4 regions of the Rhizobium sp. No.120 genome follow, and region 3 is predicted to be linked to each of the others. Evidence: riboswitches for the same ligand, from Rfam matches in the RefSeq annotation. Region 3 holds a riboswitch; each other region holds the start of a gene.

Region 1 (7,860 bases), on a different contig from region 3:
AGGAAATCCGTGCCGAAGTCGATGATGCTATAGGTCTGGGCCCAATGCAGTTCGTTCGCGGCTTGAAAGAGCTTGTCGAACAGCACGCCTTCTGCATCATTGCCCGGCCGAGCATGCTTGCGAAGATAATCGACGACGGGCAAGTCATGCGTCGCAAGTGAGCGCTGTTGCGCCGGCCAGTCAAAGCCTTCGATGAAATGCTGCAGCATCGGATCGCTACGCGACAGCAGATAATCCCGAAAGCCAGCCAGAAGCCCGTCGACCGCACTCATTCTGCCGCGTCCTTGCCCTTATCCAGGCTTTTCAGATCGAACTGCGCTGAATTACTCCTCGGAGTCCAGAGCTGGCGATCGATCGCTTCGAGCAGGCGCTCCTGCATCTCCTTGAGCGCAGCCGGATTCTTCTCCGCTATGAAATCACGTATGCGCTGATCGACGATGAAGGCCTGGTAGACGGCTTCGAAATGATGATTGCGCACAGCACCCGTTGTCGCGGCAAAGGCAAAGAGATAATCGACCGTCGCCGCGATCTCGAAGGCGCCCTTGTAACCATGGCGCATGATGCCCTCGATCCACTTGGGATTGACGACGCGCCCGCGGACCACGCGGCCGATCTCCTCTTCGAGCGAGCGGATCATAGGCGTCTCCGGTCTCGAATGATCGTTATGATAGATCGAGGGGCGCGCGCCGCCAAGCTGCTCGGCCGCCGCCGCCATGCCGCCCTCGAACTGATAATAATCGTCGCTGTCGAGCAGATCGTGCTCGCGATTGTCCTGGTTCTGAACGACCGCCTGGATCGAACGCAACCTCTCCTCGAAAACGCCGCGTTCGGCTCTTCCTTCCTCGCCCGCGCCATAAGCATAGCTGCCCCAGACTAGATAGGCTTCGGCCAAGTCGGCACGCCGCTCCCATCCCTTCTCATCGATAAGCGCCTGCAGACCGGCACCATATGCTCCGGGCTTGGAGCCGAAAATGCGATAACCAGCGCGACGATTGGCGGACGCCGTATCCAGGCCAGCTGCCTCAAGCCGCCTGATCTCGCCGCGCATGCGCGCCGCAATGGGATTATCTGTCGTATCTTCATCGAGCATGCCGACGGCGCGGATTGCCCTATCGAACAAGGCTATCTGCTCGGGAAATGCATCACGGAAGAAGCCGGAGATGCGCAGCGTGACATCGACACGCGGCCGCCCAAGCATGGCCGGCGGGATGATCTCATAACCGGTCACTCGCCGAGACGTCATGTCCCAGACGGGTTTGACGCCGATCAGCGCCAGCGCCTGCGCAATATCGTCGCCGCCCGTGCGCATGTTCGATGTGCCCCAGGCCGTCAGTCCGAAGGAAACGGGCCATTCACCATGATCCTGAACATAACGGCGGATGAGCAATTCGGCCGATTTCTTGCCAAGCTCATAGGCGGCCGGCGTCGGAACCGCACGGCTGTCGACCGAATAGAAATTGCGCCCTGTCGGCAGAACATCCGGCCGGCCACGCGTCGGTGCGCCGGATGGGCCAGGCGGCACGAAACGGCCATCGAGGCCTTTGAGCAGAGCCGAGATCTCCGCATCGCCGCAAGCGAGGATGGAGGGCTGGAGCTTTGAGGTGATTTCGTCGAGAACCATGCGGGTGTTCGGCCAGCCGTCGGGGCAGACTATGTCGCCATCCACGAGTTTCGCGGCCAGAAGTTCGATGCGCTCGACGGTGTCGCCCTGGGTGCGCCAGGGAGCGTCCGAGATGTTTTGGAGAATCGTGGGGCGCGGGCCTATCCATTTGGCGGCCATATCGCAATCCAAAGGATCGAATCGCTTGTTCGGAGAGATACCCTCCACGCCCGCGAACGCATCCCACGCAATCGCCCGCTGCAAGCTCTGGTCACCACCCTCGCCCAGTCCGCGCGGCACCCTGGCCAGCGCCACCGTCAAATCCGTCAGCAGCCGTCCCGACGGCGAAACGCCGAAGACGTGCAATCCGTCGCGAATCTGCATTTCCTTGAGGTCGCAGAGATAGGCATCAAGTTTGCGCAAAGCCTCGTCTTCGCCCTCGCCCTTGGCGATGCCCGCATCCTGATCCAGCCCGATATCGGCGACGAGATCGAGGATTTGCTTGCGCAGCAGACGGATGCGGCGGGGATCGCCGCCCGAGGCCTCGTAATATTCGTCGACCAGCGCTTCCAGATCCTTCAGCGGACCGTAGCTTTCGGCTCGCGTCAGCGGCGGCGTCAGGTGATCGATGATGACGGCGCTCGTGCGACGCTTGGCCTGCGTACCCTCGCCGGGATCGTTAACGATGAAGGGATAAAGGTTCGGCAGCGGCCCGAGGATCGCTTCCGGATAGCAATTTTCCGACAGCGCCAGCGCCTTGCCCGGCAGCCATTCGAGATTGCCGTGCTTGCCCATGTGGATGACCGCATGCGCATCGAAGGAGTGGCGCAGGAAGGCATAGAAGGCGAGATAACCGTGCGGTGGCACCAGATCGGGAGAGTGGTAGCTCTCCTTTGGATCGATATTGTAGCCACGGGCCGGCTGGATACCGACAAGCACATCGCCGAAGCGGGTGAACGGCAGGGCAAAGCCGTTACCGAGTGCGTAAGGGTCCGCCTCCGCCTCGCCCCAGCGCGCCGTAATCTCATCCTGAATCTGTTTGGGAAGCGACGAGAAGAAATCCTTGTAATCGCTGAAGGAAAGCCTCTCGCGTACCAGGCGTCCGTCATGCCCCGAATTCGTGGGACCTTCCGCCAGGTGCCGCATCAGCGCATCGCCATCGGCAGGCAGATCGGTAACGCCGTAACCCGCCGTCTTCATCGCCTTCAGCACCTCGATCGTGCCTGCCGGCGTATCGAGCCCGACACCATTGCCGAGACGCCCATCGCGATTGGGATAGTTCGCCATAACAAGCGCGACGCGGCGATCACCGGGAGGTGTATTACGCAGCCGCGCCCAATTGGCAGCGAGCCGCGCTGTGTAGCGCATGCGATCCTCAAGCGGTTCGCTGGCGACGATATTGGCCTCAACCCTTTCGTCATAGCGGGCGGCAGCCTTGAAGGACACGGCGCGGGCAAGAACGCGTCCGTCGACTTCGGGCAAAGCCACATTCATGCCGAGATCGCGGGCCGAAAGCCCCTGCGAGGATGCCCCCCACGCCTCCTTCGATGAAGCAGAGAAGATGGCTTGCAGAACCACGGCATCACCCGTTTCCATCACCGTCGCCTGACGATCCGCGCCAGGCGCCGAAACGGCAAAGCCGGTGGCATTGATGACCACGCCCGGCTTCAGCTCCGTGAAGACGCTTTCGAGAATGCCGACGGACACGGCATCCTTGAGGCTATAGGCAAAGACCGGCAGTGGCCGCATGCCCTCAGCGACAAGCGCCTCTATCATGGCTTCGACGGGCTTGGTTTCACCGCTCTGTACGAGGGCGCGGTAGAAAGAAATGGCGACCGTCGGAGGTTCGAGTCCTACAGGGGGCGCCACCTCTAACCTCGAAACTCTCCGCCACTCCTCCACGCCGATCACGCCCTTGCCCGGCCACCAGATGCCGGCCTTCATCAGAGGGACGGCTGGCATCGGCTTCTCGGCATCAGAGAGTATCGCTTCGGCATAGGCGAGAAACGCCCGCGAATTCGCCTCCCCACCCTCGATCAGATAGGACCAGAGCGCGTTGAGATCATCGAGCGCGACGTTGGAGAATGGCGTCAGCCCGGGATCCGGCTTCGAATCCCCCGGCAGCACCGCAATCAAGGCATCCTGGCGCGCCGCGCAAGCGTGCAGCGCTTCCAGAGCATAATGGAAGTAACTCGCCCCTCCCAGCGCCCGCACGATGATGAGCTTCGCATGCCGGGCGGTCCTGTCGACATAGGTATCGACGGACATCGGATGCTTGAGGCTCATCAGGCTCGCAAGCCGAAGGGAACGGTCGCCCTCGCCATGCGCTGCGGCAATCGCCGCAAGCTCGGTATCGGCAGCCGATAGAAAGAGGATATCGCCGGGCGACTGCCCAAGGTCGATCGCCTCCTCGCCGTCGCTGATCGTTCCCTTTTGAGCTAGGAGAAGGTGCATGGATTTCCCTTAGATCAATGCTACGATCGCCTTGCGAACAATCGACTCGTCCATCTCGTGCAGGCCGATCACCACCAACCGGGTCGCGCGGGCTTCGCCCGTCGTCCAGGCGCGATCGAAATAGGTATCGATGCGGCTGCCGACGGCCTGAAGCTGCAAGCGCATCGGCTTGCCGGGTACATCGACGAAGCCTTTCAGGCGCAGCACATCATATTCCGCGATCACGCTCTTCAGCGCATCGACGAAAGCGGCCGGATCGGCAATCGGACCAAGCTCGACAACGAAGCTGTCGAACTCGTCGTGGTCGTGCGGCGTCCCATCCTCGTGCTCGAGCTCGTGATGCGATTTGCGGTTGACGATATCGTCTTCCGTGCCGATGCCGAGGCCGAGCAGCACGGCGGCCGGAACATCACCGTTCTTCGCTTCGATAATCGTCGGCTTGCGGGCCGTGCGCGAGGCAACTTCGGCGCGCACGCGGCCGAGACCATCGGTGTCGATCAGATCGGTCTTGTTGAGCACGATCAGATCGGCGCAGGTCAGCTGATCCTCGAAAAGCTCTTCGATCGGGCTTTCATGATCGAGCGAGTCGTCCTCGACGCGGGCGGCCTCGACAGCGTCGTGATCGTCGGCGAAGCGGCCGGCGGCCACGGCGGCGCTGTCGACGACGGTGATCACGCCGTCGACGGTGACATGGGTGCGGATGTCGGGCCAATTGAAGGCGGCGACCAGCGGCTGCGGCAGCGCAAGGCCTGATGTTTCGATGACGATGTGATCCGGGCGCGCATCACGCTCCAAAAGCTTCGTCATGGTGGGAATGAAATCATCGGCAACAGTACAGCAGATGCAACCGTTGGTCAGCTCGATGATGTCGTCTTCCGTGCAATTCTCCGCGCCGCAGCCCTTCAGCACGTCGCCATCGACCCCGAGATCGCCGAATTCGTTGATGATCAGCGCGATCTTCTTGCCGCCGGCATTCTGCAGGAGGTTGCGGATCATCGTCGTCTTGCCGGCTCCCAGGAAGCCGGTGATGACGGTGGCGGGAATTTTTTCCTGGTTCATATGCATCAACCCTTCATTTTCAGCGGCAAGCCCGCTGCGATAAAATAAACTTCAGCACTTACCGCCGCGACCATCTGGTGCAGGCGGCCGGCATGGTCGCGAAATTCGCGCGCCATGCGATTTTCCGGCACGATTCCCAAGCCTACCTCGTTGGAAACGAGAACAAGCCTTGAGCGTGCAGTCGGCAGAAACGCAGTCAAAGCGGCAAATTCCACCGCCATATCCCGCTCCGCCATCATTAGATTGGTCACCCAGAGCGTCAGGCAGTCGACAAGCACCGCCCGCCCCTCCGCGTCGATAGCGGCAAGGTGCCCAACGAGATCGACCGGCTCCTCGTGCGTCTGCCATAGATCGCCGCGGTCGGCCCGATGCTTGGCGATGCGCTCGCGCATCTCGTCGTCCCATGCCTGCCCTGTCGCCAGATAGTGACGTTCGAGACCGGTATCCGATACCAGCGATTCGGCAAACCTGGATTTGCCGGAGCGCGCGCCACCGAGGACGAAGACCGCTTGGGAAATTGAAGCCGACATGCGTTATGCCCACGCCCGTGCGGAAGCGAGGGTCGGCAGCACGGCGCTGGAACCGGGAAACGGGCGTCTACACGCCGAAAACTCGTCTTGCGCCATGACAACCTCCGTGCTGGCAGCGGAACTCGCGTCCCAAAACAGGCTCTGCGCCCGGCACGCATGGCAGGTCTCCTGGCTCGCGGATAAGGCGCCGCGACGGGGGCGGACCGAAACCGGTCGCCCCCGATCGTGCGCCAGCGGGTCTTTCTCGCCTTCCCGGCAATGCATCATGAAAAGGCGGACGATTCGTAGAATAAGAGGCGTCCAGCCCCGGTTGATCATGACGCCACACCAGTGGCTTTTTCGATTTGAGCTTCCCCTGCCCCGTTCGCCCCATGCGCACCATCGACGGGATTGGCTTCAAACCGAATGAAAGACCCTGACCGCTCTACAGTCGCGGGGTCGGCTGTGATGAGAACGCCCGGATTGGGTCCGTCCCGTCACATTCCCTTTTCATCCCATGCGGCAGATCGCCGCTTAGGAACCATTCGTTATGCCGGTAATGATTAGGCTTTCACATACGTCAAGTCAATCAAGGGCATGGATGCGGCCTGCGTCATCCTGATTGCGAAATCGGCTGAAAATTCTCACAAAGCCAGCGGCTTTTTTGCCGTATTTCTTTGATGTTAGGAGCTTATAGAGGGTAAGCTCTCACATTCGAGTAAAAACGTATCGTCCGCTCCTCATGCTGCAGAAATTCCAACCGCGACGCCTTGGCGTCTTCTCGGCCCTGTTCGATCTCGGTCGCTTCAGGGCATTGCTGCGTCGTGGCGAATTGGGTCTTGTTTTCGCCGGCGCGCTGGCGGGAATAGCATCCGGCTGCGCCGTAACCGCGATGAGCTATATCTCGCGCAAGCTTCACAGCTTCATCTACGGCATAACCGATTACGAACGCCTGAGTTCGGCGGCGGTGGCAATTCAGGACAAATCCGTATTATTCATCGCACCGATCGCAGGCGGCATCATTCTCGGCGTCCTGCTCTACATATTATCGCGCACGCGCAAAAAGCCGATGGTCGACCCGATCGAAGCCAATGCGCTGCACGGCGGCCGCATGTCGCTGACCGACAGTATCATCGTGGCCGTGCAGAATCTGATCTCGAACGGATTCGGCGCCTCTGTCGGGCTCGAAGCAGGCTACACGCAGATCGCTGCCGGCATTGCCTCCAAATTCGGCTACAAGATGCAGATGCGCCGCGCGGACCTGCGCATGCTCGTCGGCTGCGGCGCGGCCGGCGCCATTGCCGCTGCATTCAATGCGCCACTCACCGGCGCTTTCTACGCATTCGAGCTGATCATCGGCAGCTATTCGATCGTCACCCTCACACCCGTCGTTGTCTCGGCGCTGATATCGACCATGATCGCAAGACTGCTCGCCGGCGACGATTTTGCCATCGATATCGATCATTTCGGCGCGATCGTTCCGGCGGATTATCTTCCTGCCATCCTGCTCGGCGCCTTCTGTGCCGGTATCGGCATCCTGATCATGCAGGGCGTCGCATGGGTCGAGGAACTGGCGCGCAAAAGCTCCATCGCGCCGCCCTTCCGCCCCGCGCTTGGCGGCTTGGTCGTCGGAACATTGGCGCTAATCTCGCCACAGGTTCTGTCTGCTGGCCATGGCGCTCTGCATCTTAACCTTTCGACCGATGTGACGCTGGGCGCACTTGTCGGCGTCTTCATCCTGAAATCGCTGGCATCTGCGGTTTCGATCGGCTCCGGCTTCAGAGGCGGCCTCTTCTTTGCCTCCCTGTTCATGGGTGCGCTGCTTGGTAAGATCTTCGCCTATTGCGCACCCTATTTCGATCATGCCACGCTTACGCCGGCCGTCTATGCAGTCGTCGGCATGAGCTCGCTCGCCGTCGCGATCATCGGTGGACCGCTGACGATGACCTTCCTGGCGCTGGAAATCACCGGGGATTTCCCGATCACCGCCCTAGTTCTGGCGGCCGTCATCACCTCCTCGCTGGTGGTGCGCACGACCTTCGGCTACTCCTTCGCCACATGGCGCTTCCACTTGCGCGGCGAGAGCATCCGCAGCGCTCACGATGTCGGCTGGATCCGCAATCTGACCGTCGCCCGCATGATGCGCCCCGATGTGCATATGGCCAGCATCGACATGAGCATTGAGGACTTCCGCAAGAATTTCCCGATCGGTTCGGCGCAGCGCGTCATCTTGGTCGA
Region 2 (7,860 bases), on a different contig from region 3:
TCGCAGCAACGATCGCGCGACTGAGACGATAGTCCCAGACGATGCCCTGATGGATCCGGCTGAGTTCGAAGCTCGTTCCGAATAACCGGTTCGAGACGGCCTTTACTGTTGTCGACAGCGGGATGGAAATCTCGCCGATGGATACGGCAAGACTGATCATGAAAGCAAGAAGGACGACAGCAGCCATCGCGAGTGCCAAGAGCACCCACCACGTCCTGCGTTTTGCGGCGGGGCTCATATCTTACTGCGCCAGGCCAAAGGACTTGATGCCCTTGGCCAGGACTTCAATGCCGTCGATGGTGCGGATGGTCGGGTTCATCGATTGCGCATCCATCATGACGAAACGCTTGTTCTTGACAGCATCGAGCTGGCTCGTGACGGGATCTTTTTCGAGGAAATCGACCTTGACCTTCGGATCGTCGGCCGCATAGCGGCGGCGATCCATGGTGGCGATGACGATCACGGCCGGGTTGGCCTGCGCAATGGTCTCCCACCCGACCTGCGGCCATTCCTCTTCCGTCGTCACCACGTTTCTGGCGCCGAGCGTCTCCAGAATATAGGCGGGAGCGCTGTTCTTGCCGGCGATATAAGCGTCGCCATTGACCTCCTTGCTGGAGAACCAGAACACGATCGGAAGGCCCTTGGCCTTGGCACCGGCGATCGAAGCGACCGCATCCGCCTCGCGCTTCTTCAAGTCCGCGATCAGAGCATCGCCGCGATCCCTGACGTCGAAGATCTCAGAAAGCTCGGCGATTTCCTGATAGACCAGATCCATCGTGAAAAGCTCTTTGCGCACGCCGTCGCCGCCATCGGTATTGACCTTGGCGACACAATCGGTCGGCGCAAGATAGGTATTGATACCAAGCTCGGAAAATTGCTCGCGCTTGCCGACGGAACCCTGCGCGCCGACATGCCATTCGAATTCGGCAGCGACTAGATCTGGCTCCTTGCCGACAACGGATTCGAAGCTTGGATCGTTATCGGCAAGCCGCGGGATTTTGCTGTCGGCCTCGGCATATCGCGGCAGAACCGGACCGACCCAGACCGCCGTTCCGGCGATCTTGTCGGCAAGGCCGAGCGAAAAGAGGATTTCGGTCATGCCCTGGCCGATCGAAACGATCTTCGTCGGAACCTTTTCAAAGGTAACCTTTTGACCGCAATTGTTGATGGTGAGCGGATATTGGGTGGCGGCAAAACCGGAGCCGGCCAAACCGGTCAGCCCAAGTGCAAATGCAATGGTCGTCAAAAAATGGTGCATGAAAGATCCCGATGGGATTAAGGAAACGAAGCGTCTTCAGCGCGATCGCGCAGAGAAAGACGGTCGCCGGCTGCGGAGATCCCAATCAAGGCCGATAGATTTCGGATAATGTCGAAGGCGCAGGTCAATCATTCTCTGTCCTTTCCGGGCATCCCCGCCCGGCTGATTGGATCGTGATCGACGGCAGGTCTCCTGGCTTGCGGATCTCTGACGATCATCGGCCTTCCCGCAAGCATGCTTGCAGTGGCACGGCTCAAAGCCTCAGGAAGGAACCAACAGGCTGGTCACTCCCGGATGATCGGCAATCCGCTTACAGTTGCGGGGGCAGCCACGGTCTAGGTCCCGCTTGGGTCGTCCTCACCGTGTTCCCTATTAATCCCCGCGGAGTCTTCCTTGGGGAACCGTCACGCCCAGTTATTCCGGACTGCCCCTTTCCGTCAAGGACGAGAAATGAGAAAGAGCACGTCGCGACCATTGAAAGGCGGCGAGCCTAAGCCGCCTCCGCCAGTTCCACGCGATTTCTCCCGCCTGCCTTCGCGCGATAAAGCGCCTTGTCGGCGGCCTCAAGCACATGCTTGAAATCCGTCGTCGGTTCGAGGGAGCAGGCGATTCCGATGCTGACCGTGACATGGACGGCCTCCTGCTCGAACATCAAGGTTGTACCCTCGATATCCTTGCGAATTTTCTCCGCGATGGCAGCCGCAGCCCGCGTATCGGTGTTGGGCAGCAGCACGACAATCTCCTCGCCGCCGTAGCGGGCGGCAATGTCGGTCTTGCGCACGGTTCGCCTGATGACATCGGCCAATCGCGCCAGAACGGTATCACCGAAGGAATGGCCCCAGCTGTCGTTGATCTTCTTGAAGTGGTCGATATCAAGCATGATGATCGAAAAGGGGATACGCCGCGTGCCCGCTTCCTTGCTGCAACGATCGCCTTCGCGCTGCAGCACCCGGCGGTTGGGAAGCCTTGTGAGCGGATCGAGGCTCGCTTCATTCTCCAACGCACGCTGGATGCCGATGCGATATTGCTCCCGCTGCAAGAGATCCGACAACAGCATGACACCGAGGATATTGACGATCGTCACCGGAAGTGTGGCCGAGATCAGAAGGGCGCGCGCAACCGCCCACGGCAAAAGGAAGACAACCACAATGGATGAGCAGGTCGCTAAGCCGAACAGAGCCGATCGCCGCCAGCCCGTGCCGGTCCATTGCCGCGGCAGCAGACTGAGTACATAGCCCACGATCGCGACGATTACGATGCCGGCAACGCCGATTGCGGCACCCATGCCGCCCACCATGTACCGAAACAGGCCCATCATCGCCGCAGCGACAACGGTTGCCAAAAGGCCGCCATAGATCGGCGTTAGGACAAGGAGGATCGAGCGGCCATCCTGAATCACGCCTGGCATCCATTGGATGGGATCGCCCATGGAAAGAATGCCGACCAGCCCGAACAGCAGCCCGACGGCCACGGATTTCAAAGCGCCACGCTCGACGGTACGGATGACCCAGGAATAGGCATAGACAATAATTGCCACCTGGCCGAGGACACGTATTAGAGAGATCAGATGTGTTTCGACTTCCATGGCGATTCCCAGTCTTCGCAACGCGCCGCAATGGATGAGCTGCGGCGGCATGGTCGAAGTCCTTACGAGATACCATGCGATCTCTAAAAATAGTTTATATGCCTCTCATCGATCGGCAGTGCAGCGGCATCACGGCACGAATTGACGCATTGCGCTTGCGATAGGCCTGCCCTATGACTGAGACCTTATCCGCGAATGCGGTGGTGGGGACAAGCATGCGGAAGACGATTTCGCGAACATTTCAGTGGAGCGCGCGCATTCTTTGCGCCGTTGCGCTGTTGTTCGTCGGCTTCGCCCATCAACCGATCGTAGCAACCGCCGACGAAATATCCCCGATCGAGCTTGCCCAATACCGGCTTCCGGACGGATCGCTGCCCGTCCTCTGCATCACCTATAAGGATGCCGATGGCAAGGTGCATGGGAAAGCCTATGCGCCCGGATGCGAGGCATGCCGGATTGCGTCTGCCGCGATGCTGCCTGCGCCTCCGACCGACATTTGCGAACGCCTCGCTTCTCCGTTTGGAGAGACGGTCGTCGCTAGATCGGAGGCGTTCCACCGCCAGCTTTATCCGCCGAATACAGGTCCGAGAGCCCCTCCCCTCCTCGACATCGTTGGCTGAACCGGCATTGCGGCTTTCGTCGCGATGCCCGCCGTCAACCCTGCCGCTTGCGCGACCATTACGTCGCGACATCTGAGGATTGGTGTTCCCAGCTGCATCCTGCCGAACAAAGCAGGCCGATTGGCCCGTCGTTCAGGGAAAGCTCGCGCCAAATGGCGAACCATCTCGCCGCACCATCCTCAGATCGACTGCTTGCGGCAGCCTTGCCGATCTTCGGAGGATTTCATGTCTGCCATTACCACTGTAGAGCCTGCAGCCGCAGCATCTCATAATATGTCGCTCTATCGCGCGATCTGGCGCTGGCATTTTTTCGCCGGCCTGCTCGTCATCCCTTTCATGCTCAATCTGGCGATCACCGGCTCGCTCTACCTCTTCAAGGACCAGATCGCCGATACCTTCTATTCGCACCGCTATCTTGTCACCGAGGCCGGCGCCATGCTGCGGCCGCAGCAGATCGCCGATGCGGCGCTTTCGGCCTTTCCGGGCGCGCGCGCAATCTCCTATCACGAAGCGTCGGCGCCGAACCGCTCGGCCTGGATAACGCTGTCCAAGGATGGACAATCGACCATCGTCTACGTCAATCCTTACGACGGCGGCATCCTGGGATCGGTGGGGTCGAAACAGGAATTCGGCTGGGTCGTCAAGCGCATTCACAGTCTCGATTATTTCGGGAAGTGGGCCAATCGCATCATCGAGATCGTCGCGGGCTTCGCCCTCGTCCTCGTGGTAACCGGCATCTATCTGTGGTGGCCGCGCCAACAGAGCGGCGGCGTTCTTACGGTTCGAGGCACCCCGTCGCGGCGCGTCTTCTGGCGTGACCTGCATGCCGTAACGGGAGCGCTCGCCGGCATTCTGATCTTTTTTCTTGCCTTCAGTGGCATGCCGTGGTCCGGCTATTGGGGCGCCAATGTCAACGCCTGGCTGACCGCAAACAATCTCGGCACGCCGGCAGCCGTGTGGGACGATGTGCCGAAATCGACGAAGGTCACGCAGGATATCGTCAGCCGCGCCGGCTGGGTGGTCGAAAACGCACCCGTTCCGCTCTCCGACATCGCGGCGGCGCAATCGGCCGAGCCGATCGGTCTCGACAAGGCCGTCGAGATCATGCATGGGCTGGGCATGGTCGCCGGCGCGGATCTTGCAATCCCTGCGGATGAGACCGGCGTCTATACGGCAAGCCATTATTTCGGAGACCTCGGCAAGGAACGCACCGTCCATATCGACCAATATTCCGGCAAGCCGCTGGTCGATATTTCCTATGACCAGTATCCGGCACTCGGCAAGGCGATCGAATGGAGCATCAATGTCCATCAGGGACAGGAATGGGGTCTCTTCAACCAGCTTCTAATGCTGGCCGCGTGTCTCGCCATCATCCTTTGCTGCGTGACGGCCGCGACCATGTGGTGGAAGCGACGGCCATCGGGTCGTCTCGGCGTGCCGCCGATGCCGCCGCAGAAGTCCGTGTATATCGGTCTGTGGCTCATTGCCATCGTCTTCGGAATCGCTTTCCCGCTGACGGGCGTTGCCATCGTCGCGATGCTGCTCCTCGATCAGCTCCTGCTTCGCTTCGTGCCGCCTCTCCGGCGCTTCTTCTCCTGACGAGGTGAGGCGGAGCCAGTGGTTTCGCCCGCCTGCTCCCGCCGGATCAAGGATAACGATCATGCAGAAACACATCTTTGCCCTCGCGGCAACGGATATTGATGACCGACCGATCGCCATCACACGAATCCGCGGGCTTTCCGCGGATCACCAACATAATGAGGAAATCAAATGCCCCCTATCAAGAAACTGCTCCCCGCTGCCCTTGCAATCAGTATCGCCCTTGCCGGCCAGGCTATGGCGCATGCCCATCTGAAATCCGCCGTTCCGGCGGCCGACGGCACGGTCAAGACCACTCCGTCAAAACTCGACCTGACCTTCTCGGAAGCTCTCAATGTGAAATTCAGCGGCATTGAGATAACCGGTCCCAACAAGGCAATCGTCAAGACCGGCGAGGCCATGCTGATGAATAGCGGCACCACGCTCATGGTGCCGGTAACCGACAAGCTTGCACCGGGAAAGTACACGGTCGAATGGCAAGTACTCTCAACGGATGGCCACAAGACCAACGGGAGCTACAGTTTCACCATAGCGCCCTGAACGGCCCGGACACTGGCGGCAAACGCCTGATTGCCAGTCGACTTACTTGCGATAAGCGGATGGATTGATGCCGTGACGCTGCAGGCGCGCATAGAGACTGCGGCGGGGCAGTCTGAGCGCCTGCGCGACCTCGGCGATATCCCCTTCGAAGCGTTCCAGCGTGGCCCGCAGAATGTTTGCCTCGAAGTGATCTATCTGCTCCGAGAGGCCAAGCCCCGGCGCAGGCTGACTAAGAGCGGAGGAAAGACCTAGCGCCGCTTGGGTCGCATAGTTGCGAAGCTCCCGGACATTGCCTGGCCAATCGTGCGTCAGAAACCGTGCCTCCATCGCGGCATCGATGGGCGGGCGCGGCACGCCATGCAGGCGGGCGGCCTCGTCGAGGAAAGCGCTGAACAACAGGCCGATATCGGCGCGGCGTTCCCGCAAGGGCGGAATGCGGATTCGTACGGTTTCCAGCCGATAGAGCAGATCGGCGCGAAAACGGCCATCAGCGACGGCAGCATGCAGATCGCTTTTGGTTGCAGCGACGATACGGAGATCGACGGAGGTCGGCTCGCCGCTTGCAGAAGGCAGCTCGCGTTCCTCGGCGACACGCAGAAGCCGCCCCTGCAGCATGGGCGACATGCTGTCGATCTCGTCGAGAAACAGCGTGCCGCGATCCGCTTCGGCAATGCGTCCGCGCCGAACGCGGTTTCCGAACAGGGCTTCATCGGCGATCACATCCGGCAGAGCAGCGCAATCGACCGCGATAAAGCTGCGCGCACGCCGTCTGCTCCAGCGGTGGATGAGCCGGGCCACGAGCTCCTTGCCGGTCCCCGTTTCGCCTTCGATCAGAACATCCACGTCGGCATTTGCGACCTGGCGGATCGTTTCCCGCAGCCGTGCCATGACCGCCGTCTGGCCGAGAAGCGGCGATGCATCCTCCGCCTCGGCGGCGGCCTGCCGTAAACGCCGGTTTTCCAGCACCAGGCGGCGCGTTTCCAGCGCCCGGCGCACGGACGCAATCAGGTGATCGGTGGCAAAGGGCTTGGCAACGAAATCATAGGCGCCCTGCTTCAGCGCTCGGACAGCCATGGCGATATCGCCGTGGCCGGTCATTAAGATAACGGGCAAGTCCGGATCGCGCGCCAGCACGGCTTCGAGCAGATCGTGCCCATCGACGCGCGGCAGGCGGATATCGCTGACGATCACACCGGGCAGTGCGGTTGCAAGGCTTGCCAACGCCGATTGCCCATCACCATGCGTCTCCACGTCGAAGCCCGCTATGGCGAAGGAATCGGCGAGCGCGGCATTGAAGGGGCCGTCATCTTCGACCAGAAGAACTTTTTGCGACGCTTCCAAGGTCATGCCCGCCTCATCGTCATTATGAAAGCCGCGCCACCGAGCGGAGAAGGGCCGATGGTCAACGACCCGCCGAGATCATTCATGATGTCCTGCGCAATCCCTAACCCGAGACCAAGTCCATCGGGCTTGCCGGTAATAAACGGACGGAATATCTCCTTGGCCAGTGCCGGATCGACGCCGGGACCATTATCGGCGATGGTCAGTTTCACCATGTCCTTTCCGGCGGCGTCGACGAGCAGCGCAACATGCGGATCCTCGACACCGGCAACCGCATCGATAGCGTTCTGCAGCAGATTGACGATGACTTGCTCCAGCCGCACCCGCTCGGCAAGCACATGGGGCTGGCCCTCCGCCGGCAGCTCCAGCCGCACGCCGGCTTTGCGAAACCGATTCCCCACCAGCAGCAAGGCGCCGGCGATGATCACATCGAGCGGTTCCGCTCCGGCCGCGCGCCGCCCCCGGCGTGAAAAACGCCGCATCTCCTGCGTGATCGTCCCGATGCGCGCAGTCACTTCGACCGCGGCATCCAGATTGGCGACGACGCGATCGAGGCGATTGGCCGCAAGATGGTGGCGCGCATTCTCCGCGAGGGTGCGGATGGTAGCGACAGGCTGATTGATCTCATGCATCAACCCCGCCGTGATCGAACCGACGGAAGCAAGCCGGTTCGCCTGGGCAAGTTCCTCACGGGCATCGCGATATCGATCCTCGGCGCGCGCACGTTCAGCCATCTCGTCGTGCAACTCGGCCGTGCGTGCGGCGACGGCCTCCTCAAGCGCACGCCGATCCTCCGCTGCCCTGGCCGCTCGGGTGATCCGCCACCAGATTGCAGCCGCGATGACGGCCAAACCGACGATGACAGGCAAAGCCAACAACCAGGCCTGCGCCTGCGCCTCCTGTAACGCCGCGCGGCT
Region 3 (7,860 bases):
ATGGCACTGTGATTTCCTGCCAGATCGGCTGCTTCGCCTCTGAACGCGTCGTCTTGACGGTCTAGACCCTAGACCTTCAAGACCTTCCCAGGATTCATGATCCCCGCCGGGTCGAAGGCCGTCTTGATGCGTCGCATCAGATCCATCTCGATATCGGAGCGGATGGATGCCAACTCGTCGCGCTTCAGCTGGCCGATGCCGTGCTCGGCGGAGATCGAGCCGCCATGCTGCAGCACCAGACCATGCACGATTTTGTTTATCTCGCGCCAGCGGCCGATGAACTCGGCCTTGTCGGCGCCGACGGGTTGCGAGATGTTGTAGTGGATATTGCCGTCGCCCATGTGGCCGAAGGCGCAGACGCGCGCGCCAGGCATGGCGGCGACAACGGCCTTTTCGGCTTCCGCCATGAATTGTGGGATCTGCGCGACCGGCACGGAAACATCGTGCTTGATCGAGCCGCCCTCCGGCTTCTGGGCGTCCGACATGCTCTCGCGCATATGCCAGATGGCCTTCTGCTGCGCTTCGGAGCCGGCGATGGTCGCATCCTGCACCAGACCGTCTTCGTAGCCTTTTTCCAGCAGCGTCGTCATCATCCGCTCGGCCGTTTCGGCCGAATCCGAGGTGGAGATGTCGATCAGCACATACCAGGGATGCACCGTCTCCAGCGGATCGCGCACGCCCGGAATATGTCGCGTGGTGAATTCGACGCCGATGCGCGGCATCAGCTCGAAGCCGGTCAGCGCAGTGCCGCAGAGGCTCGACGCGTTCTTGAACAAAGTCAACGCGTCATCAACCGATTGCAGGCCGGCAAAGGCCACCTGATGGCCAAGCGGCTGCGGAAAGAGTTTTAGCACTGCGCCGGTGATGACCCCGAGCGTGCCTTCCGCGCCGATGAAGAGATCGCGCAGATCGTAGCCGGTATTGTCCTTCTTCAGGCGGCGCAATCCGTTCCAGATCTCGCCCGTGGGCAGCACGACTTCGAGGCCGAGGCAGAGCTGGCGCATGTTGCCATAGGCAAGAACCGCCGTGCCCCCGGCATTGGTGGAAAGATTGCCGGCAATGCGGCAGGAGCCTTCGGAACCCAGCGAAAGCGGAAACATGCGGCCATGCTCAGCCGCCGCCTTGTGAACATCAGCGAGAATGCAGCCGCCGTCAACGATCATCGTATTGCCGACGGGATCGATGTCGCGGATGCGATTCATGCGCTCCAGCGACAGGATGATATCGGAGCCGCCCTCGCGCGGCGTCTGGCCGCCGACAAGGCCGGTATTGCCGGTCTGTGGAACGATGGCCGTGCCGGTTTCGCTGGCAAGCTTGAGAATCGCCGAAACCTCTTCCACCGAGCCGGGCTTCAGCAAGATGGGCGAGGCGCCGTGATAGAGACCGCGGTTTTCCACCAGATGCGGCGCAATTTCCGTCGGGTCCCGTACGGCATGCCTTTCGCCGACGATGACGGCGAAGCGATCGAGAAGGTCGGAAGAGGGGACGGAGCTGCTCATGGCGTGTCCTTTGCCGATGGCTGATTTATTCTCTGGGCGCGGCGGCGCGACGCAGTCGGTCGTTGATGGCCTCGCCGAGGCCCTCGTCGGGAATATGCGAAAAGGCAATGGTCGCAGCACCGGTAGCATCGGCGCGCTTCATGAAGTCAAAGAGGTTTGCTGCGGCTTCGGCGAGATCGCCGCTGGCGCTGAGGTCCAGCACGGCAATGGCCTTTTCGCTGCCGGGAATATCTTGTGTCCCGAAGCGGATCAGCGCTTCGTTCGCGAAAACCTCAGTCGCGTCGAGGCGCACGGCTGCGCCCGGTGCATAATGCGAAGCCATCATCCCCGGCGCTTCGATGGCAGCCGAGGCTTTCTTCTTGCGCTTCAGCGCCTTGCCGGCCACCCGCTCGATCTCGCCTGCCGCAAGACCGCCCGGTCGTAAGAGGCGCATCTCGCCATCCTCGACCTTTACGATGGTCGACTCCACGCCGATAGCCGAGGCACCGGCGTCGAGGATGAGCGTGATCCGCTCCCCTAGGTCGTCACTCACGTGATCGGCGCTGGTGGCGCTGATCTTGCCCGAGGCATTGGCGCTCGGCGCGGCAAGCGGCCGATCGAAGGCACGGATCAGTTCACCGGCAAAACCTTGCGGCACGCGGATGCCCACTGTATCGAGCCCTGCGGTCGCCAGCGGATGAATGCCGCTGTCTGGTCTCAACGGCAGCACCAGCGTCAGCGGGCCAGGCCAGAAGGCTTCCGCGAGTTTGCGCGAGATGGGATCGAAGATCGCATAGCGCTCGGCCATAGCGAGATCGCTCATATGGCAGATCAGCGGATTGAAGCGCGGCCGGCCCTTCGTCTCGTAGATCCGGGTAATGGCGGCTGGATTGGTGGCATCGGCGGCAAGGCCGTAGACCGTCTCCGTCGGCAGCCCGATCGGCAGACCCTCGGCGAGAGTCGCTGTCGCAACTTCGATCGCCGTTTGCGGATGTTCGAGAATGTCTATGTGTCGTGCCATGGCCTGCCTGCTTGCAGTTCAGGCCGTTTCTTATGCTCTTCGAGTTTTCGGATCAATCGTCAAAGCTGGCGAATGATGTCGCGAAGCTGCTCGTTGCGGGCGCCGAGCAAGAGAACATTGCGGATGGCGATCTGCGGATCGTGGGTATGGAACAGGACGCCATTGCCGCGAATATCGCGATTGATCGTCAGCTTCTTGTCTTCGGCTTGCTTGTCCGGATGAATGGCAACGGCGAAATACATCCGCGAATATTTGAGGCTGATGTCTTCGAAGAAGTTCTCTTCCTGGCCGATGCGGGCAAAGAAATTGGCGATATAGAAGGCCCAGTTCACGTCCTCGTAATGCGCGAACTGCGTCCGCGCCGCGGTGACGTGACAATAGCCGAGATGCGGCGTGTCCTTTAGCGTGTGGTGAAAGATGAGCTTCGGAAAGCGGATGGACTTGTGGAAGCTGTTGAGCCGGTCATGGGTCTTTTCGCCGGCATCCCTGAGCTTCTGTGCCGTGCGCACAGCCACCTGCTCATGGGTAAGATATTCCCGCTCTTCCGCCAGCCAATGTAGTCTGTTGCGGTTGATGCGACCTGTGCGCAGGAATTCGGTATATCCCGTCGTCGATACCGCTGGCGCCGGTTCGGGCTCGGCGGGCTTCCCAGCGTCGAAATATCTGAGTTTGGCCATGCCGGATCTCGCTATAAAATTCTTTGGAGGACATGATGGATTACGGAGCTTGAGCCGAGCTTGATCGCGCCTGAGCGAAGACTACCGCTGCCGACTCTGCAGGCGCTCTCCGCCGCCCACTTATTGTCCTGATTAGCGGCCGTTCGCTGGCTTGTCGCAATCAGAATAAAGCGTCATTGGTGGAATGGACATGCGATGCCCGGACCGTCTTCGATGCAGGCGCCCAAGCGATTGAATTGCCTGTCAATATTCTCACGGCCTGCAACCGTCCTATCGTCCGGTTTTGCCTGTCGTCAAATTCGAAGCCGATGTCGCATTGCAACGCAGCGGCCGATGAGGCCGAGAGCTATGATGATATCAATCTCAAGGTGCCGTCTGCTAGGGAGATGGAGAATTGGGAAGCCGGTCAAAATCCGGCGCTGCCCCCGCAACGGTGGTGGAGTGAGGCATGGCGGATAAAGCCACTGGACCGATCGGTCTGGGAAGGTGCCATGGGGTCCTGGAAGCAGGGCCGCTCCAGAGCCCGGAAACCAGCCTTGGGCACATATGGGTTACTGACCGCGGCGGGCGGTCGGGGCATTGCTTTCGGCCGTTCCCAACGGCCTTGCATGTCCTCTGCTCGTCTTCCGGTATTGCGCAAGGATAGGCAAATGGATATCGGCAGCAAAGTTCTGCGGCAACTGAAGAACCACCGGACGGGTTTCAGCCTGGAGCAACCCTTCTACACCGATCCGGATTACTTCAAGCTCGACATGGAGACGATCTACTATCGCGACTGGCTTTTCATCGGCCATGATTGCGAAGTGCCGCGTGCGGGCAATTACTTCACAGTCCAGATCGGCGATTATCCCGTCGTGATCGTTCGTGGTCGCGATCAGGTCATCCGCGCCTTCCACAATAGCTGCCGCCATCGCGGCTCGCGCGTGTGTACGACCGAGCGCGGATCGTCGGCAAAGCTAGTCTGCCCCTATCACCAATGGACCTACGAGCTCGACGGCTCGCTGCTGTTTGCCCGTCAGATGGCCGAGGATTTCGACAAGAGCCAGTATTCGCTGAAGCCGGTACACTGCGAAAGTGTCGCTGGCTACATCTTCATCTGCCTCGCGCAGAACGCACCGGATTTCGCGCCGGTTCGCGCCACGATCGAGCCTTACATGGCCCCGCATCGCATCAGCGAAGCCAAGGTCGCCTTCCAGAGCACCATTATCGAGAAGGGCAACTGGAAGCTCGTCTGGGAAAATAACCGCGAGTGCTATCATTGCGCGGCCAATCACCCCGAACTGTGCCGCACCTTCCCGGAAGCGCCGACCGTGACCGGCGTACAGGGCGCGATGAACGATCCCGTCATCACCGAGCACTGGCAGCGCTGCGAGGCCGCCGGCCTGCCGAGCGAATTCAAGATCTCTCCTGACGGGCAGTTCCGCACCGCCCGCATGCCGCTGATCGAAGGCGCCGAGAGCTACACCATGTCCGGCCAGAATGCCGTCAGGCGGCCGCTCTCGCCCGACGTGACGATCAACGGCATCGGCACCATGCTGCTGTTCCACTATCCGACGACGTGGAACCACATGCTCGGCGACCACGCGATTTCCTTCCGCGTCCTGCCGATCAGCGCCGAGGAAACCGCCGTGACCACGAAATGGCTCGTTCACAAGGATGCCGTCGAGGGTGTCGACTACAATCTCGAGGAACTGACGCACGTCTGGACCGAAACCAACGACCAGGATCGCCGCATCGTCGAGGAAAATGCCTTCGGCATCCGCTCGCCAGCCTATGAGCCAGGTCCCTATTCGGAAATCCATGAAGGCGGCGTCATGCAGTTTGTCGAATGGTACACCACTTTCATGATCAACCGGCTGCAGGGCGACCAGGCCAAGTTGTCTGCGGTTGCCTGAGTATGAACATGACCGTCTCCTATCCGCATCGACACCTCGACCAGATGCAGCCCTGGAACGACAGGCAGCATTTGCTTGAATGTCTCTCGGTCACGCCCGAAGCGCCCGACGTGATGACCTTCACTTTCGGGTCCGACAAGGACAACTGGTTCCGCTATCTGCCGGGCCAGTTCGTGACGCTGGAGCTGCCGACGGCTCCGGAGCCGGTCATGCGTACCTATACGCTATCGTCCACGCCGTCGCGGCCCTTCTCGGTCGCCGTGACGGTGAAGGCGCAGAAGGATAGCATCGGCACCCGCTGGATGTTCGAGAACCTGAAGCCCGGCATGCGCATCAAGGCTTTTGGCCCGCTCGGCGATTTCAGCCATATTCGCCATCCCGGCGAGAAATATCTCTTCGTCTCGGCCGGCTCCGGCATCACGCCGATGATGTCGATGACGCGGTATATGTCCGATATCGCACCGCTGTCTGACATTAGTTTCGTCAATTGCTCGCGCAGCCCGACGGACATTATTTTCCGCTCGGAGCTCGAATATCTCGCGCGCTTCATGCCGAACCTCAATCTCGGTTTTATCGTCGAGGGCTGTGGCCGCACCGACCTCTGGTCGGGCTTGAAGGGCCGCATCGACAAGGCGAAGATTGGTCTGCTGGCACCCGATTTCATGGACCGGATCATCTTCTGCTGCGGTCCGGAAGTCTTCATGGATGCCGTGCGTTCCATGTTGGAAGCCCATGGCTTTGACATGTCGCGCTATCACCAGGAAAGCTTCCAGCCGGCCAATGCGGCAACGCCGCTTGCGGAAGTCTCCGACGACGCCCCCGGCGAGGCGGCGACTACGATCCGCTTCACCATGGCGGGCAGGGATGTGGCCTGTGCCGCGGGCCAGACCGTGCTTCAGGCGGCCCGTGGCGCCGGCGTGCGCATCGGCGCGGCCTGCGAATCCGGCCTTTGCGGCACATGCCGTGTCATGAAGCTCTCCGGTGAAGTCGAGATGAGCCACAATGGCGGCATCCTCGACGACGAGATCGACGAGGGTTACATCCTCGCCTGCTGCTCGCGCCCGAAGACGGATGTGCAGATCGAAGCCTAGAGTCGGATGATTTTAGGTCTATTCGACCTAAATCTGAATCCGCTCCAGCATCAAAGAAGTAGAGCGTTATGTCGTCCGAAAACCGCCCACACTTCTCGGCATCACACTCTAGAAATCCTGGTAATTCAGCTCGTTGATCTCGACCGGCTTCGTCTGCGGGGTCGAGGCCGTGACGACGGGATCGACTTCGAGCATCAGCGAAACGAGCATCTGCCGCGGTCCGCTGCACATTTGTGCGAGCGCGATCGTCAGATCCGGTGCAGGCAGGGGTTTGGCCGGCAGGAGATCGCCCTGCGGCCAGATCTTCGCAAGCTGAACCTTCGTCATCGGCACGACGTTGACGTCGATATCGGTGAGCGTGCCCGGCACCCGGTAAGGGCAGCTTTTCTCCGAGCAATTGTCCGACGAAGCAAACTGCCAGATGGCGTAATTATCCCAATTGCCGAGAGGAAAGGTGCCTTTCACATCGGGCTTGTAGCGCGCATACCACAAGGGCAACCGCGACAGCAGCGGATAGGTGCCGCGATGATCGGCGATATAGCGCGCCGTATTGTGGTTGACGTAGAGAATGGGATAGCGCCCGGTTCTGACCTTGATGTGGGCGACGTAGATCTGCGCATCGTCAAGTGACATGAATTGCGCGGCGTCCATGCCGTCAATGTCGAGCACCATCAGCTCGTCCGGCTGCGGATTGGCGTAATCGAGAAAATGATTGGCCTGATCGATCGGATTGCCGGGCCGTCCCAGATGATAAGCGCCCCATAACAGGCCGTTCGCCTTTGCCAGCATTCGGCGTGTTTGAAACAGTTCCCGGCTGACCGCGTACTTACGCCACATCGTCCTGCAATGGGCCACCGTATCGCCGCCATGGTCGCCGGTGCAACTGAAGCTTTCAGGAAGCCCATCGGACGCCTTGGAGATGAATCCGGCGATCCTCTTGTCCTGTAAAAACGCATTCCAGTCGATGGTGTTCAGCTCGTAAGCATCGACGATCAGGGCGTTTTTCGGATCGTTCCATGGCTGGTTTTCACCGGCCGAAGGTTTGGAGACCGGCCCCATCAGGGCCAGGATCGTCAGCAAGCTGCAAATGAGTAGGTTACTCTTTCGGTATCCTTTCATGAAATAATAGTAAGGATTGCTGGTTAATCTTGGGTTAAGAGTGAAATCGCTATAGGTTCATCCCGGAGTCCCGCATAACTCCTTAATTCGGTAGGGATTTAAGGAACTAAATAACGTGCTGCCGCGTTCTTGTCGTCTACTCGGATATGCGAGGAAGCAGGCAGTGAAACCTTGCTCGGGAGCATTCCCGACATGAAACGCCTACAGGCTTGAGTAGCAAGCCGAACCAGGGAAATGGAGATAAAAATGCTTGGTTTCCGTGCAAAAATCGCGACAGTCGCCCTGACGGCTGCAGTCGCCCTGACGAGCTTCACACCGTCTTTCGCCATTCAGATGCCTGCTGCCCCGATCGTGAATCAATCCTCGCCCACCCAGGCCGCGCCTGGCAACGTCGAGCAGGTGCAGTGGCGCCATGGCGGTTACTATCGCCGTGGCTGGTATGGTGGCTATCGCGGTTATCGCGGCGGCTATCGTCATGGTTATCGCTATCATGATGGCTATTGGTTCCCGCTGGCAGCCTTCGGCGCAGGCGCGCTGATCGGTGGCGCGATCGCCAGCCAGCCGCGTTATTACGAGCCG
Region 4 (7,860 bases), on a different contig from region 3:
AGAGGCACGGCTGCGTCAGGTGCTCGTTGAGGAGACGCCGCCGACATCTGAGGCTTCCGCCACGGTTTGAAGCTAAATCTTATCCCCGCTCCTGTCATGGGCGACTGCGCGTGCTTTGTACAGCGAGCATGGTGGATCAACGGCTTGACGGCGCGCTTGCTATTGCCTGCGCGCCTTCCATATTCGCGCAAATACTGCCATTGTTGGTCATGCGGTCATTCACTAGCGGCAGTAGGGAAGGGGCAAGGCCCGGACAGCAATTGTCAGCATACCAGGCGAAAACTTGCGCGATGACCGATCCTGTAACTCGTCAACGACAGCCGCCATCAGCGCCCAAAACGTCGCTGATCCAGACTAAGCGTGCGGCAGTGCAGGCGCTTAGGGTTATGATCGCCTGCACGATCACCTATGCCGTCTCCCAGCTTCTTCACCTTCAGCAAGGCTATTGGGCGGTCTTTACCGTGTTGATCGTCATGCAGGCATCGGTGGGTGCCACCGCCGGAGCGGCTTTCGACCGGCTGGTTGCGACGGTCGCAGGTGCCATTCTCGGGGGGATCGCCGTGTTCTTCACGCCGCAGGAGCCGCTTGCGATTGGCGTTGCCTTGATCTGCGCCGTCGGCTTTGCGAGCTTCGTGGCGGCGCGCGTGCCTCGTTTGCGCAATGCCGGACTGACAGCCGCGATCGTCATGCTGACCCATTCCGCCACCGTCCCCGTCGGGATCTTCGTGATCGATCGCATTGCCGAAATTACCCTGGGCGGTGTCGTTGGCGTGCTCGCCAGCTTGTTCATCCTGCCGACGCGCTCACGGACGATAGTGCTGGATCGCTTCGGGTCGGCGCTCGACGTCATGGCGCAGATCTTGCGCAGGCTTGCAGCCGCGGTCGAAAAGGGTGAGCCGGTATCGGCTACGGATGCGAATATCGCGCTCCGTCAATCCTTGATGGCGACGGAAGCGCTTTTGACCGATGCGCAGCGCGAGCGCGCCTTCTGGCTGACGCGACAGGGAATTTCGGAGGCTATCCCACGTTCGCTCTGGCGCATTCGCAACGACATGACCTATCTCAGCCACATCGTGGAAACGCCTTTCCCGCCGGCAATCGTTGAAGCGATCGGACCTCAGGCAGGCGGAACTCTGGAGGCACAAGCCCGCTTTGCGGAGGCATGCGGCAGGGCATTGCGCGCCGGCGGCGAGATCGATCCGGATGTGCTTTCGGCAGGCGACGAAGCCTTCGACGCCGCGTTCAGCACCCTTCGGACTTCCGAGGCCGCCCAGTCGATGGGATTTAGCGAAGCGGGCCGGTTGTTCGGCCTCGATTTCACATTGCGGCGCATGCGCCAGAATTTTCTCGATCTCGCCGACCGTATCCGCGAAAGCAGTGTCAGGTGAAAAGGCTCAGGCTGCTTCTGGCCAATCCCTCAGCCCCCGCGTCGGGTGCGATGTTCGAGAGCCATCAACATGGAAATCTGCTTGAGGCCATCGAAGCAGTTGACGCAATTTTAACTGAAGATACTATATCTAGTGTTCAAGGTTCTTCTGATTCGCAAGGATTGGAGGCTAAGATGGGAATCCGGTCAGCGAACATGATGTTTGCCAAGCCGGAGCTGCCCCCGCAACTGTAAGCGGCGAGCATTCGTTTGATGACGTCACTGAGGCCTCGTGTCTTGGGAAGGCGAGACGAATGTTGCGACCCGCGAGCCAGGAGACCTGCCTTGAGCAATAGCGTCCACGGGCGGGGTGTCCTGCTGGCGAGCGATGATCATGCGGCATGATGGCCGCCCGTCGCTTCCTCGAAGACCCGCTGAATAACTTCGGGGTGAAGTGCATGTTCCTAAGTATCCATAGTCGCCAGCGCGAGTGACGGCCGCTCAAATGCGTCCGGCCGCCGGCTAGGTTTGTCTCCACTTTTCACCCGACGAGCGGGCATCACCCGATGCCCGAGCGATTTTCCATGCCCATCCATACGAGGATATCTCATGAGCATCACCGTCTACAGCAAGCCCGCCTGCGTCCAGTGCACAGCAACGACCCGCGCGCTTGATCGCCAAGGCATCGACTACACCATCGTCGACGTGTCGACCGATGCCGCTGCCTATGAACTGGTGCAGGGTCTGGGTTACCGCCAGGTTCCCGTCGTTGTTGCCGGTGAACAGCATTGGGCCGGCTTCCGTCCGGATATGATCAGCGCTCTCGCTTAAGGATCCGGGCGGTGGGCGAGATCGTCTATTTCTCCAGCCGGTCGGAAAATACCCATCGCTTCGTTGTCAAGCTCGCATTGCCGGCTGCTCGTATTCCGCTTGCCGCGGGAGACGAGTTTCGTGCGACCTCGCCCTACGTCCTGATCGTCCCGACCTATTGCGGCGAAGGCGGCAAGGGGGCCGTGCCCAAGCAGGTGATCCGCTTCCTCAACGATGCGGGCAACCGTTCGAACATCCGCGGGGTCATCGCCGCGGGCAACAGCAACTTCGGCGCGACCTACGGGATCGCCGGCGACATCATCTCTGCCAAATGCCGGGTACCATACCTCTATCGGTTCGAACTTCTGGGCACGGATGAGGATGTCGCCAATGTCAGACATGGATTGGAACGATTTTGGACACGCTAAGCTCTTCTTTGTCGCGAGACATGAGCGACCGGCCAACGAAGGCCGCGGAAACGGCATTGGACTATTACGCCCTGAACGCCATGTTGAACCTCTATGACGAGCACGGAAAGATCCAGCTCGACAAGGACCGCATGGCGGCCAAGCAATACTTCCTCCAGCACGTCAACCAGAATACGGTCTTCTTCCATAACCTCAGGGAAAAGCTCGATTATCTGGTGACGGAAGGCTACTACGAGCAGGAGGTGCTGGATCAGTATTCCTTCAATTTCGTGCGCGATCTCTTCGACCACGCCTATGCGAAGAAATTCCGTTTTCCGACCTTCCTAGGCGCCTTCAAATACTACACCAGCTACACGCTGAAGACTTTTGACGGAAAGCGCTATCTCGAACGTTATGAAGATCGCATCTGCATGGTCGCGCTGACGCTGGCGCAGGGCAGCGAGCAGATTGCGCGCGATCTGGTCGACGAGATCATCTCAGGCCGGTTCCAGCCGGCAACGCCGACTTTCCTCAATGCCGGCAAGAAGCAGCGTGGCGAACTGGTTTCATGTTTCCTGCTGCGTGTCGAAGACAATATGGAATCGATCGGCCGCGCCATCAATTCCGCTCTGCAGCTGTCGAAACGCGGCGGTGGCGTGGCACTATCGCTCACCAACATCCGTGAGGCCGGTGCGCCGATCAAGCATATCGAGAACCAGTCGTCCGGCATCATTCCTGTCATGAAGCTACTGGAAGACTCCTTCTCCTACGCCAACCAGCTTGGGGCGCGGCAGGGCGCGGGTGCCGTCTACCTGAACGCTCACCATCCCGACATCATGCGCTTCCTCGATACCAAGCGCGAAAATGCCGACGAGAAGATCCGCATCAAGACACTGTCGCTCGGCGTGGTCATTCCAGATATCACCTTCGAACTCGCGAAGAACAACGAGGACATGTATCTCTTCTCGCCTTATGACGTGGAGCGCGTCTATGGCGTGCCGTTTACCGAGATTTCGGTGACGGAAAAGTATCGCGAGATGGTCGCCGACAGCCGCATCCGCAAGAAGAAGATCAAGGCACGCGAATTCTTCCAGGTGATCGCCGAAATCCAGTTCGAGAGCGGCTATCCCTACATCATGTTCGAGGATACGGTGAACCGCGCCAATCCGGTTGCCGGCCGCATCACCATGAGCAATCTATGCTCCGAAATTCTGCAGGTCAGCGAAGCAAGCGAGTACAACGACGACCTCTCCTACAAGCATATGGGCAAGGACATCTCCTGTAATCTCGGTTCTCTGAATATTGCTGCCGCAATGGACAGCCCGAATTTCGGCAAGACGATCGAGATGTCGATCCGGGCGCTGACCGCCGTCTCCGACATGAGCCATATCTCCTCCGTACCCTCGATCGAGAAGGGCAATGACGAAAGCCATGCGATCGGCCTCGGCCAGATGAACCTGCACGGCTATCTCGCCCGCGAGCGCATTTTCTACGGTTCGGAAGAAGGCGTCGACTTCACCAACATCTATTTCTACACGGTGACCTACCACGCCATTCGCGCCTCGAACCTGCTTGCTGTCGAGCGCGGCCAAAGCTTCAAGGGCTTCGAGAATTCGAAATACGCTTCCGGCGACTATTTCGACAAATATACGAACCGGGAATGGAAGCCGGCGACCGAGCGCGTCGCGGAAATCTTCGAAACTGCCGGCATCACCGTCCCGACGCAGGAAGATTGGCTCGCGTTGAAAAGAGCCGTCATGGAGGGCGGGCTGTATAACCAGAACCTGCAGGCCGTACCTCCCACAGGCTCGATCTCCTATATCAACCACTCGACCTCCTCGATCCACCCGATCGTCTCCAAGATCGAGATCCGCAAGGAAGGCAAGATCGGTCGCGTCTACTATCCGGCTGCCTTCATGACGAACGACAATCTCGACTATTACCAGGACGCCTATGAAATCGGCCCGGAAAAGATCATCGACACTTATGCCGCGGCCACCCAGCATGTCGATCAGGGCCTGTCGTTGACGCTGTTTTTCCGCGATACCGCGACCACGCGCGATATCAACAAGGCGCAGATCTATGCCTGGAAGAAGGGCATCAAGACTATCTACTACATCCGGCTTCGCCAGATGGCGCTCGAAGGCACGCAGGTTCAAGGCTGCGTTTCCTGCACGCTCTGAACCTTTGAGGGACGATGAAAATGAACATGCAATTCAAGCCGGCAAGCCGGGTTCGCGCCATCAACTGGAACCGCATCGAGGACGACAAGGATCTTGAGGTCTGGAACCGCCTGACCGGCAATTTCTGGCTGCCGGAAAAGGTGCCCTTGTCGAACGACATTCAATCCTGGGCGACACTCAAGCCCGAGGAGCAGCAGCTCACCATCCGCGTCTTCACCGGCCTGACGCTGCTCGACACGATCCAGAACGGCGTCGGCGCCGTCAAGCTGATGGCCGATGCCGTAACCCCGCATGAAGAAGCGGTGCTGTCGAATATCTCCTTCATGGAAGCGGTGCACGCGCGCTCTTATTCGTCGATCTTCTCGACGCTCTGCCTGACGCCCGATGTCGACGACGCCTATCGCTGGTCGGAGGAGAACGAGTTCCTGCAGAAGAAATCGACGCTGATCATGGAACAATATGCCTCGGGCGATCCCTTGAAGAAGAAGGTCGCCATCGTCTTCCTCGAAAGCTTCCTGTTCTATTCCGGCTTCTATCTGCCGATGTTCTGGTCGAGCCGTGCCAAGCTCACCAACACAGCCGATATGATCCGTCTCATCATCCGTGATGAAGCCGTGCATGGCTATTACATCGGCTACAAATTCCAGCGCGGACTTGAAGGGCTTTCGGAAGAGCGCAGGCAGGAAATCAAGGATTTCGCCTTCGATCTGCTGCTGGAGCTTTATGATAATGAAGCCAAGTATACCGAAGCGCTCTATGACGGCGTCGGGTTGACCGAGGATGTCAAGAGGTTCCTGCACTACAATGCCAACAAGGCGCTGATGAATCTTGGTTACGAGGCGCTGTTCCCGGCCGAGGCCTGCAAGGTCAATCCGGCCATTCTTTCGGCGTTGTCGCCGAATGCGGATGAAAACCACGACTTCTTTTCGGGCTCCGGCTCCTCCTATGTGATCGGCAAGGCGGTCGCCACCGAGGATGAAGATTGGAATTTCTGAAGGACCGGGCTTGGCGCAGATCAGGGAGTTCGAACCAAGGCTTTCGAAGCCGATTAGGAAAGTTCCTGTAGCTGAGCGCATTCACTTCGTATGGCAGACAAACGACCAGCCCTAGCGGATAGGGCCGGCCGTGGAGCCTACGGGCTTTGAAAGCCAGAGCAGGTATTATTTGTTGAGCGCATCCTTCAGCGCCTTGGCCGGCGTGAAGGTCAGCTTCTTCGAAGCGGCAACCTTGATGGTTGCACCCGTTCCGGGATTGCGTGCTTCGCGCTCAGGCGTATCCTTGACCTTGAACTTACCAAAACCTGGAATGGAGGTTTCGGCGCCGGAAGTCGCGGCTCCGGTGATGGAGGCAAAGACGGCTTCGACGATTGCCTTGCCCTGTGCCTTGGTCAGCTTGTGGTCAGCGGCAATCTTGTCTGCAATTTCATTGGTAGTGGTCATGAGGCTTCCCCCGCATTGATAACGGCGGAATCATTTCCATTGGAGATGCCCAATGTCACGAGGAGTTCTGACATGAAAGGCCGAGAAAGCCTGCATTTCCACAGGTTCCGACGCATTGACGCCATTTTGAGGGTTTTTGGCGGGTGATTTTCCAGGCCTAGCCCAGCTCACGCAGCCGATAGAGTGCGACAACGGGCATCCGCAGAAGCCCGCGAATCTCCCGAAATGGACGGACTTTGAGGGAGCTCGGCGCATCCTTTCCCTATATGGATGCCCACCATCGCGGTGCGATCGGGGGTGGCTTTTCGCTGGTTGGATCTATAGAGGCTGGCTCACGATGGGTGAATGGGACGAGCAATGGAACATGATATCAAGATAGACAACCGCGGCGATTTCGGGCTGTGGGCCATCGAGGTCGCAAAGCAGATCATCAGCAATGAGGGTTTTGAACTGGCAAGAGCGGCAAGGGACGGCACGGACGATGATGTCCGCGCGGCCGGCAACGCACTTGGTCAGGCGATCACCAATGCAATGATGGAAGTCTATGATGGTCTGATCGAAAGGGCGGGCGATGATTAGGATCGTCTTAGACCCTTGCGGCCATGCATCTGCATACGGATAGATTAGTTTGATTGAAATACGAAATTTCGTCAACTTAAAATCGCAGCCTTACAATCACGAACAGGCATCCCCATATAGAGGCAAATTCGTCTTTCTGCCCTATGACAGGAGAGCCAATGTTCAGTGCAGTACCGCGTTTCGCCAAGATCGCAGCTATCGTCGTCCTTGCCGCCGCTTCGTCCGTAGCGACCTTTGATGCCGCCGACGCGCGTCGGGCTGGATCCAGCGGCTTCGGAAGCCGCGGAACGCGCACCTTTGATACCCCGGCCATAACGCGGACGGCGCCTACGCAGGCTGCCCCGATCGACCGGTCGATGACGCAGCGTCCGCAGCAGCAGACAACGACGCAGCCGCCGCTCGGCGCGCCGCAGCGTCCGGGCCTTTTCGGCGGCTTTGGCGGATCGATGATCGGCGGGTTGATCGCCGGCGGTCTTCTCGGCATGATGCTCGGCCATGGTTTCGGCGGCGGCATCGGCTTTCTCGGCATGCTGCTGCAGATCGGCTTGATCGTGCTGCTCATCAGCTTCGCCATGCGCTTCTTCGCAAACCGCCAGCGCACGCAGTATGCAGCACCCGGATCAGGTTCTCCCTATAGCATGAATCCGATGAACAATACCGGCGCATCGTCGCGTCCTTCCTTCTCCATCCCATCCATCGGCGGCGGAGCAGCGGCCGCGCCGAAGGTGCGCGAAGCCAATGATGAGATCGGACTGCAGCAGGCGGATCTCGATCGTTTCGAGCACCTGCTCACCGAAATCCAAACGGCCTACGGCGCCGAGGATTATGCCGCCATCCGGCGGCTGACCACGCCCGAAGCGATGTCTTATCTGGCCGAAGAGCTTGGCGAGAACGCCACGCGTGGCGTGCGCAACAGCGTTTCCGATGTACGCCTGCTTCAGGGCGATATCGCCGAGGCCTGGCGCGAGGGAGACGCCGAATACGCGACACTTGCCATGCGCTACTCGAGCATCGACGCGATGGTGGATCGCACGACCGGAAAGCTTGTGGACGGCGACGACCGCAATCCCTCCGAG

Evidence for each region. A riboswitch is a leader RNA that binds a small molecule or an ion and turns the genes downstream of it on or off. The one in region 3 is predicted to bind cobalamin.
Region 1: it holds a riboswitch for cobalamin, as region 3 does, so the genes downstream of both, cobU (bifunctional adenosylcobinamide kinase/adenosylcobinamide-phosphate guanylyltransferase) here and ACYJRZ_RS09215 (aromatic ring-hydroxylating oxygenase subunit alpha) in region 3, are expected to answer to the same signal.
Region 2: it holds a riboswitch for cobalamin, as region 3 does, so the genes downstream of both, ACYJRZ_RS29000 (ABC transporter substrate-binding protein) here and ACYJRZ_RS09215 (aromatic ring-hydroxylating oxygenase subunit alpha) in region 3, are expected to answer to the same signal.
Region 4: it holds a riboswitch for cobalamin, as region 3 does, so the genes downstream of both, nrdH (glutaredoxin-like protein NrdH) here and ACYJRZ_RS09215 (aromatic ring-hydroxylating oxygenase subunit alpha) in region 3, are expected to answer to the same signal.

What each region holds. Positions count from the first base shown of each region.
Region 1 covers NZ_BAAJNQ010000001.1:777,909-785,768, reverse strand. Annotated here, with positions in the region: gene ACYJRZ_RS03875 (dimethylsulfonioproprionate lyase family protein) at 1-272, opposite strand, end outside; gene cobN (cobaltochelatase subunit CobN) at 269-4,054, opposite strand; gene cobW (cobalamin biosynthesis protein CobW) at 4,064-5,113, opposite strand; gene cobU (bifunctional adenosylcobinamide kinase/adenosylcobinamide-phosphate guanylyltransferase) at 5,119-5,643, opposite strand; cobalamin riboswitch at 5,785-6,183, opposite strand; gene ACYJRZ_RS03855 (chloride channel protein) at 6,365-7,860, shown strand, end outside.
Region 2 covers NZ_BAAJNQ010000018.1:40,014-47,873, reverse strand. Annotated here, with positions in the region: gene ACYJRZ_RS29005 (FecCD family ABC transporter permease) at 1-238, opposite strand, end outside; gene ACYJRZ_RS29000 (ABC transporter substrate-binding protein) at 242-1,258, opposite strand; cobalamin riboswitch at 1,424-1,679, opposite strand; gene ACYJRZ_RS28995 (GGDEF domain-containing protein) at 1,749-2,843, opposite strand; gene ACYJRZ_RS28990 (hypothetical protein) at 3,059-3,463, shown strand; gene ACYJRZ_RS28985 (PepSY-associated TM helix domain-containing protein) at 3,689-5,062, shown strand; gene copC (copper homeostasis periplasmic binding protein CopC) at 5,234-5,602, shown strand; gene ACYJRZ_RS28975 (sigma-54-dependent transcriptional regulator) at 5,645-6,949, opposite strand; gene ACYJRZ_RS28970 (sensor histidine kinase) at 6,946-7,860, opposite strand, start outside.
Region 3 covers NZ_BAAJNQ010000002.1:725,107-732,966, forward strand. Annotated here, with positions in the region: gene phnF (phosphonate metabolism transcriptional regulator PhnF) at 1-65, shown strand, start outside; gene ACYJRZ_RS09200 (FAD-binding oxidoreductase) at 69-1,499, opposite strand; gene ACYJRZ_RS09205 (L-threonylcarbamoyladenylate synthase) at 1,525-2,499, opposite strand; gene ACYJRZ_RS09210 (DUF6656 family protein) at 2,559-3,176, opposite strand; cobalamin riboswitch at 3,526-3,729, shown strand; gene ACYJRZ_RS09215 (aromatic ring-hydroxylating oxygenase subunit alpha) at 3,827-5,071, shown strand; gene ACYJRZ_RS09220 (FAD-binding oxidoreductase) at 5,074-6,162, shown strand; gene ACYJRZ_RS09225 (glycoside hydrolase family 25 protein) at 6,271-7,221, opposite strand; gene ACYJRZ_RS09230 (BA14K family protein) at 7,528-7,860, shown strand, end outside.
Region 4 covers NZ_BAAJNQ010000005.1:78,337-86,196, reverse strand. Annotated here, with positions in the region: gene ACYJRZ_RS16955 (DUF1269 domain-containing protein) at 1-70, shown strand, start outside; gene ACYJRZ_RS16950 (FUSC family protein) at 291-1,388, shown strand; cobalamin riboswitch at 1,511-1,728, shown strand; gene nrdH (glutaredoxin-like protein NrdH) at 1,976-2,197, shown strand; gene nrdI (class Ib ribonucleoside-diphosphate reductase assembly flavoprotein NrdI) at 2,209-2,604, shown strand; gene nrdE (class 1b ribonucleoside-diphosphate reductase subunit alpha) at 2,625-4,766, shown strand; gene nrdF (class 1b ribonucleoside-diphosphate reductase subunit beta) at 4,787-5,761, shown strand; gene ACYJRZ_RS16925 (HU family DNA-binding protein) at 5,927-6,205, opposite strand; gene ACYJRZ_RS16920 (hypothetical protein) at 6,563-6,784, shown strand; gene ACYJRZ_RS16915 (Tim44 domain-containing protein) at 6,943-7,860, shown strand, end outside.